DNA from 2 places in the Streptomyces sp. CY-1 genome. Region 2 is predicted to be linked to the other one. Evidence: predicted binding sites of a transcription regulator. Region 2 holds the regulator's gene; the other holds the start of a gene.
The links. The regulator HrcA, encoded in region 2, represses chaperone genes, less so after heat shock. The targets are predictions, from matches to a motif close to TTNGCACTCNGNNNNNCNGAGTGCNAA.
Positions count from the first base shown of each region.

Region 1: a site for HrcA is predicted at 2,659-2,685, ahead of groES (co-chaperone GroES). Genes of this name have one in related genera too.

Region 1 is NZ_CP178393.1:5,323,058-5,326,504, forward strand. Features, by position in the region: gene ACK1X7_RS22675 (SDR family NAD(P)-dependent oxidoreductase) at 1-184, shown strand, start outside; gene groL (chaperonin GroEL) at 484-2,109, opposite strand; gene groES (co-chaperone GroES) at 2,201-2,509, opposite strand; gene ACK1X7_RS22690 (polysaccharide deacetylase family protein) at 2,754-3,447, opposite strand, start outside.
Region 2 is NZ_CP178393.1:3,985,464-3,988,910, reverse strand. Features, by position in the region: gene ACK1X7_RS17405 (DUF3097 domain-containing protein) at 1-174, opposite strand, end outside; gene ACK1X7_RS17400 (MBL fold metallo-hydrolase) at 308-1,030, opposite strand; gene hrcA (heat-inducible transcriptional repressor HrcA) at 1,196-2,212, shown strand; gene dnaJ (molecular chaperone DnaJ) at 2,213-3,346, shown strand.

The DNA of each region.
Region 1 (3,447 bases), 1.3 Mb from region 2:
GAGCTGGATGTGGCTGGACGCGGACCGGCTGGTCACGGCGGCGCTGAAGGATTTCGCCCGGGGCAAGTCGCTGTCCATTCCGGACCCGCGCTACAAGGCGATGACCGGTCTGGCCAAGCTGGCCCCGCGCTCGGCGATCTCCACCCTCTCCTCCAAGGTCGGCCGCCCTCCGGCCAAGGCATAGCCCTCTCGGGATCGCCCGTGCCCGCCGGGCCGCACACCGGGTGCGGGCCGTGGCGGCTCCGCCGCGTGGGGGGGCTCCGCCCCCTCACCCCCGCCGGGGCTCCGCCCCGGACCCCGCTCCTCAAACGCCGGAGGGGCTGAAATTCACGCCCCCGGGCACCGGCGCCGTAAATATGCGGTCCAGGGCGCCGCACCGGAGGCCCCGCCCCCGGCACCCACCACACAACCGGGGGCGAACGACGAAGGCGCGGCCGCCCCCAGGGCGGCCGCGCCTTCGCACAGCGGCAATGCGCAAGTGCGTCAGTGCGCGTGACCGTGGCCGTGGCCCCCGGCCTCGGCCTCTTCCTCGGCCGGCTTCTCGACCACCAGCGTCTCGGTGGTGAGCAGCAGCGAGGCGATCGACGCCGCGTTCTCCAGCGCGGAGCGGGTGACCTTGACCGGGTCGATGACGCCGGCCTTCACCAGGTCGCCGTACTCCTCGGTGGCCGCGTTGTAGCCGTGGCCCTTCTCGAGCTCGGCGACCTTCGAGGTGATGACGTAGCCCTCGAGACCGGCGTTCTCGGCGATCCAGCGCAGCGGCTCGACCGCGGCGCGGCGGACGACCGCGACACCGGTGGCCTCGTCGCCCTCCAGGCCCAGGCCGTTCTCCAGCACCTTCGCGGCGTGGACCAGCGCGGAGCCACCACCGGAGACGATGCCCTCCTCGACCGCGGCGCGGGTCGCGGAGATGGCGTCCTCCAGACGGTGCTTCTTCTCCTTGAGCTCGACCTCGGTGGCCGCGCCCACGCGGATCACGCATACGCCGCCGGCCAGCTTCGCGAGCCGCTCCTGAAGCTTCTCGCGGTCCCAGTCGGAGTCCGTGGCCTCGATCTCGGCCTTGATCTGGTTGACGCGGCCGGTGACCTCGTCGCTCTTGCCGCCACCGTCGACGATCGTGGTGTCGTCCTTGGTGACGGTCACGCGGCGGGCGGTGCCCAGCACGTCCAGACCGACCTGGTCCAGCTTGAGGCCGACCTCTTCGGCGATGACGGTGCCGCCCGTAAGGGTGGCGATGTCGCCGAGCATGGCCTTACGACGGTCACCGAAGCCCGGGGCCTTCACCGCGACGGCGTTGAAGGTGCCGCGGATCTTGTTGACGACGAGGGTCGAGAGGGCCTCGCCCTCCACGTCCTCGGCGATGATCAGCAGCGGCTTGCTGGCGTTGGCCTGGATGATCTTCTCCAGGAGCGGCAGCAGGTCCTGGATCGAGGCGATCTTGCCCTGGTGGATCAGGATGTACGGGTCCTCGAGGACGGCCTCCATCCGCTCCTGGTCGGTGACCATGTACGGCGAGAGGTAGCCCTTGTCGAAGGCCATGCCCTCGGTGAAGTCGAGCTCCAGGCCGAAGGTGTTGGACTCCTCGACGGTGATGACACCGTCCTTGCCGACCTTGTCCATCGCCTCGGCGATCAGCTCGCCGACCTGCTTGTCCTGCGCGGACAGCGCGGCCACGGCGGCGATGTCGGACTTCTCGTCGATCGGGCGGGCGGTGGCCAGCAGGTCGTCCGAGACGGCCTTGACCGCCGCGTCGATGCCCTTCTTGAGGGCGGCCGGGGAGGCGCCCGCGGCCACGTTCTTCAGGCCCTCGCGGACCAGGGCCTGGGCCAGCACGGTCGCGGTGGTGGTGCCGTCACCCGCGATGTCGTTGGTCTTGGTCGCCACCTCCTTGACGAGCTGGGCGCCCAGGTTCTCGTACGGGTCCTCGACCTCGACCTCGCGGGCGATCGTGACACCGTCGTTGGTGATGGTCGGAGCACCGAACTTCTTGTCGATGACGACGTTGCGGCCACGGGGGCCGATCGTCACCTTGACGGTGTCCGCAAGCTTGTTGACGCCGCGCTCGAGGGCGCGACGGGCGTCCTCGTCGAACTTCAGGATCTTCGCCATGAGTTCCGTATGTCCTCTCAAACGAACCGCGCCCCGACCCCGGTTTCAGACGCGGGCACCGGGGCGCGGCTCATAGGCAAAACTTCGGTGATTACTTCTCGACGATCGCGAGGACGTCGCGAGCCGAGAGGACGAGGTACTCCTCGCCGCTGTACTTCACCTCGGTGCCGCCGTACTTGCTGTAGAGCACGACGTCACCGACGGAGACGTCGAGCGGAAGGCGCTTGCCGTCCTCGAAGCGGCCCGGGCCCACGGCCAGGACGACGCCCTCCTGGGGCTTTTCCTTGGCGGTGTCCGGAATGACCAGGCCCGAAGCCGTGGTCTGTTCGGCGTCGAGCGGCTGGACCACAATGCGGTCCTCGAGCGGCTTGATGGCAACCTTGGAGCTGGTGGTCGTCACGATCCGACCTCCCCCTTCGGAGATCTCACGGGGTCAACTGTCTGAGGTGGCGACCAGGTGGATCCGTCGTCGCGGGTGCCGGACCTGCCCGTCGCTGTATCCCTTGGCACTCATCGGTCCCGAGTGCCAGCCTCGACATTATGACGCGGTTAGCACTCAGTCAACTAGAGTGCCAAGCGACATGGTGGCGGCCCCCGCTCGCCACCTCATCGCCGCCGCCCGCCACGCCCTCCCCCCAGGGCCGTCACACATAGTCCTCCAGTTGCCCGATCGTGAATCCCTGGGCCTGGATCGCCCGCACCAGCGCCGTGATCCACTCGGTCATCGACTGGCCCTCGAGCTGATCCGGCCCCCGGAAGTGCGCGAGGATGATGTCCCCCGGCAGCAGATGGTCGCCGGAGCGGTAGGCGAGCCCGCCGGTCTCCATCTCGGCGCGCCACAGCACCACCGTCCGCGCCCCGCAGAAGCCCGCCGCCCGCAGCGTCGTCTCGTCGTAGTCCCCGAAAGGGGGACGGAAGAGGCGCGGGGCTTGACCGAAGTGGTCCCACAGGTTGTCCCGCTGGCCGCAGATCTCCCGCACCTGGTCGTCGTAGGCCATACCGGCCAGGCTGGGATGGGTGAGGGTGTGGTTCTCCATGGGGTTGCCGAGCCGGCGCAACCGGTCGAAGTAGTCGTAGTGGTCCCCGATCACGTTGTCGGTGAGGAACGCGGTGAACGGCAGCCCGAGCTCGCGGGCCTGCTCCACGAAGCGCGGGTCCTTCTCGATCCCGTCGTCGATCGTCACGAAGACCACCCGCTTGTCGGTGGGCACCTGCCGCACGATCGGCGGCAGCCCCCACTCCTGCGGCCCCGACCGCCCGAGCGCGGGTTTGACGGCGGGCGGGGCCGGAGGCCGCTCCAGCGGCCGGTCCAGCCCCCAGCGGCGGTAGCCGTCGGGC
Region 2 (3,447 bases):
GAAGCGGTCCTCCAGAGTGACCGTGGGGCCCTCGGCGGTCTTCTCGCAGCGGATCACGGCGCCGCAGAAGCCGGTGGTGACCTCCTCCACGACGAGGTCCGGCTCGGCGGGGACCTCGGGGGCGGGCCGCTGCCGCTTCCAGGGCGGGGTCAGGTCCGGGTCGTACTGTCGCATCCGGATGACGATAGCGCGCGACGACCGCCCGCTCCTGTAGTGCGGACAACTAGGTGGACGCCTAGAGAGACGCCTGGAGGGACGCCTGGTTGGGCGACCAGGGGAACGACTGGAGGGGCGGCTGGGCGGACGCCTAGAGAGACACGCCGAAGCGGGCCGCCAGTTCGTCGCGTTGGGCCCGGACGAACCCGGCGTCCACGACCGAGCCGTGCCCCGGGACGTAGTGCGCGTCCGGGCCGCCGAGGGCGAGCAGCCGGTCGAGGGCGGCGGGCCAGCGGCCGGGGATCGCGTCGGGCCCGGCCTGGGGCGGGCCGGACTCCTCCACCAGATCGCCGCAGAAGACCACCTCGGGTTGGCCGGGCACCAGAACGGCCAGGTCATGGGCGGTGTGGCCGGGTCCCACATTGGCCAGCAGCACCGGCCGGTCGCCCAGGTCCAGGGTGAGCTCCCCGGAGACCAGATGGTGCGGGCCGACCAGATGGTCCACGGCCTCGGTGGCGGCGTTCCGGTCCACCCCGTGGCGGATCGCGTCCTCGCGCAGCGTCTCCCGCTCACGGCGCAGCAGCTCGTCCACGCCCGTGGCCCCGTACACCTCGCAGCCCGCGAAGGCGGCCGAGCCCAGGACGTGGTCGAAGTGCGGATGGGTGAGCGCGATCCGGGTGGGGCGGCGGCCGGTCAGCCGGGTGATCAGGGCGCGCAGCTCGGCCCCGGCGCGCAGGGTCGCGCCGGTGTCCACGACGAGGATGTCGGTCCGGCCGACGACCACGCCGACCGTCTCGTCCCACTCCGGCAGCCGACGGCGGGCCACACCGGGCGCGAGCCGCTCCCAGCCCGCCTCTTCCCAACACGTCTCCATACCGCGACGCTAGCTCAACGGGGATGGGGGAGAGTTGCTGCCGTGCGGCGGCTCTTGCCCATGCCACCGCACCCCGCCGTACACTGGCAGGGGGGTTCTGGCACTCGTGCCCGGTGAGTGCCAGGCGGACGACCTGATGAGACCGCTGGACTGGAGGTGCGCGGGGTGCTCAGCGAACGCAGACTCGAGGTGCTGCGTGCCATTGTCCAGGACTATGTGGGGACGGAGGAGCCGGTCGGCTCCAAGGCGCTCACCGAGCGGCACCGGCTGGGGGTCTCCCCGGCCACGGTGCGTAACGACATGGCCGCTCTGGAGGACGAGGGATTCATCGCCCAGCCGCATACGAGCGCCGGGCGGATCCCCACGGACAAGGGCTATCGCCTCTTCGTGGACAAGCTGGCCGGTGTGAAGCCGCTGTCCAGCCCGGAGCGGCGGGCCATTCAGAACTTCCTGGACGGCGCGGTCGACCTCGATGACGTGGTGGGCCGCACGGTCCGGCTGCTGGCGCAGCTCACCCGGCAGGTGGCGGTGGTGCAGTATCCGTCGCTGACCCGTTCGACGGTGCGCCATGTGGAGCTGCTGCCGCTGGCCACGGCCCGGGTGATGCTGGTGCTGATCACGGACACCGGCCGGGTGGAGCAGCGCATGGTGGACTGCCCCACCCCGATCACCGAGGACTCGCTGGCCGATCTGCGCGCCCGGCTCAACAGCCGGGTCGTGGGGCGGCGTTTCGCGGATGTGCCGCAGTTGGTGCAGGATCTTCCGGAGTCCTTCGAACAGGAGGACCGGGGGACCGTCTCGATCGTGCTGTCGACCTTGCTCGAGACGCTTGTGGAGGAGACCGAGGAGCGGCTGATGATCGGCGGCACCGCGAACCTCACGCGTTTCGTGCATGATTTCCCCCTGACGATCCGGCCCGTCCTGGAGGCACTCGAGGAGCATGTCGTCCTCCTCAAGTTGCTGGGCGAGGCCAAGGACTCGGGTATGACCGTGCGGATCGGGCATGAGAATGCTCACGAGGGGCTCAACGCCACCTCGGTCGTCGCGGTCGGCTACGGTTCCGGCGACGAGGCGGTCGCCAAACTCGGCGTGGTCGGACCGACCCGCATGGACTACCCCGGAACGATGGGAGCGGTACGCGCAGTGGCACGTTACGTCGGACAGATCCTGGCGGAGTCGTAAGTGGCGACGGACTACTACGCAGTCCTGGGCGTGCCGCGTGATGCCTCGCAGGACCAGATCAAGAAGGCATTCCGCCGGCTCGCACGCGAGCTGCATCCGGATGTGAACCCGGATCCGAAGACCCAGGAGCGGTTCAAGGAGATCAACGCCGCTTACGAGGTCTTGTCGGACCCACAGAAGAAGCAGGTCTACGACCTGGGCGGGGACCCGATGTCCGGGGCGGGCGGCGGTGGCGCCGGCGGCTTCGGAGGGGGCTTCGGCAACTTCTCCGACATCATGGACGCGTTCTTCGGGACCGCCTCGCAGCGCGGTCCGCGCTCCAGGACCCGGCGCGGTCAGGACGCGATGATCCGGCTGGACGTGGAGCTCAGCGAGGCCGCGTTCGGGACCACCAAGGACATCCAGGTCGACACCGCGGTCGTCTGCACGACGTGCAGCGGCGAGGGCGCGGCGCCGGGCACCTCGGCGCAGACCTGTGACATGTGCCGTGGCCGCGGTGAGGTCTCGCAGGTGACGCGGTCCTTCCTGGGCCAGGTCATGACCTCGCGGCCGTGCCCCCAGTGCCAGGGCTTCGGCACCGTGGTGCCGACCCCGTGCCCGGAGTGCGCGGGCGACGGCCGGATCCGCTCGCGGCGCACCCTGACCGTGAAGATCCCCGCCGGTGTGGACAACGGCACCAGGATCCAGTTGGCCGGTGAGGGCGAGGTCGGACCGGGCGGCGGCCCGGCGGGCGACCTGTATGTGGAGATCCACGAGGTCCCGCACCCGGTCTTCCAGCGGCGCGGCGACGATATGCACTGCACGGTGACGATCCCGATGACGGCGGCGTCGCTGGGCACCAAGGTCCCGCTGGAGACGCTGGACGGTCTGGAGGAGGTCGACATCCGGCCCGGCACCCAGTCCGGCCAGTCGATCCCGCTCCACCAGCGCGGCGTCACCCATCTGCGGGGCGGCGGGCGGGGCGATCTGATCGTGCATGTCGAGGTGACCACCCCGACCAAGCTCGACCCGGAGCAGGAGGAGCTGCTGCGGCGGCTCTCCAAGCTGCGCGGCGAGGAGCGCCCGGTCGGCGAATTCAAGCCGGGGCAGCAGGGGCTGTTCTCGCGCTTGAAGGACGCGTTCAACGGGCGGTAGGCGCGCTCCGGCCGGGGGTACGGGGGTTGTCCCCCGGGGGAGTGCGGTAAGCCGGGGCAGCAGGGGCTGTTCTCGCGCTTGAAGGACGCGTTCAACGGGCG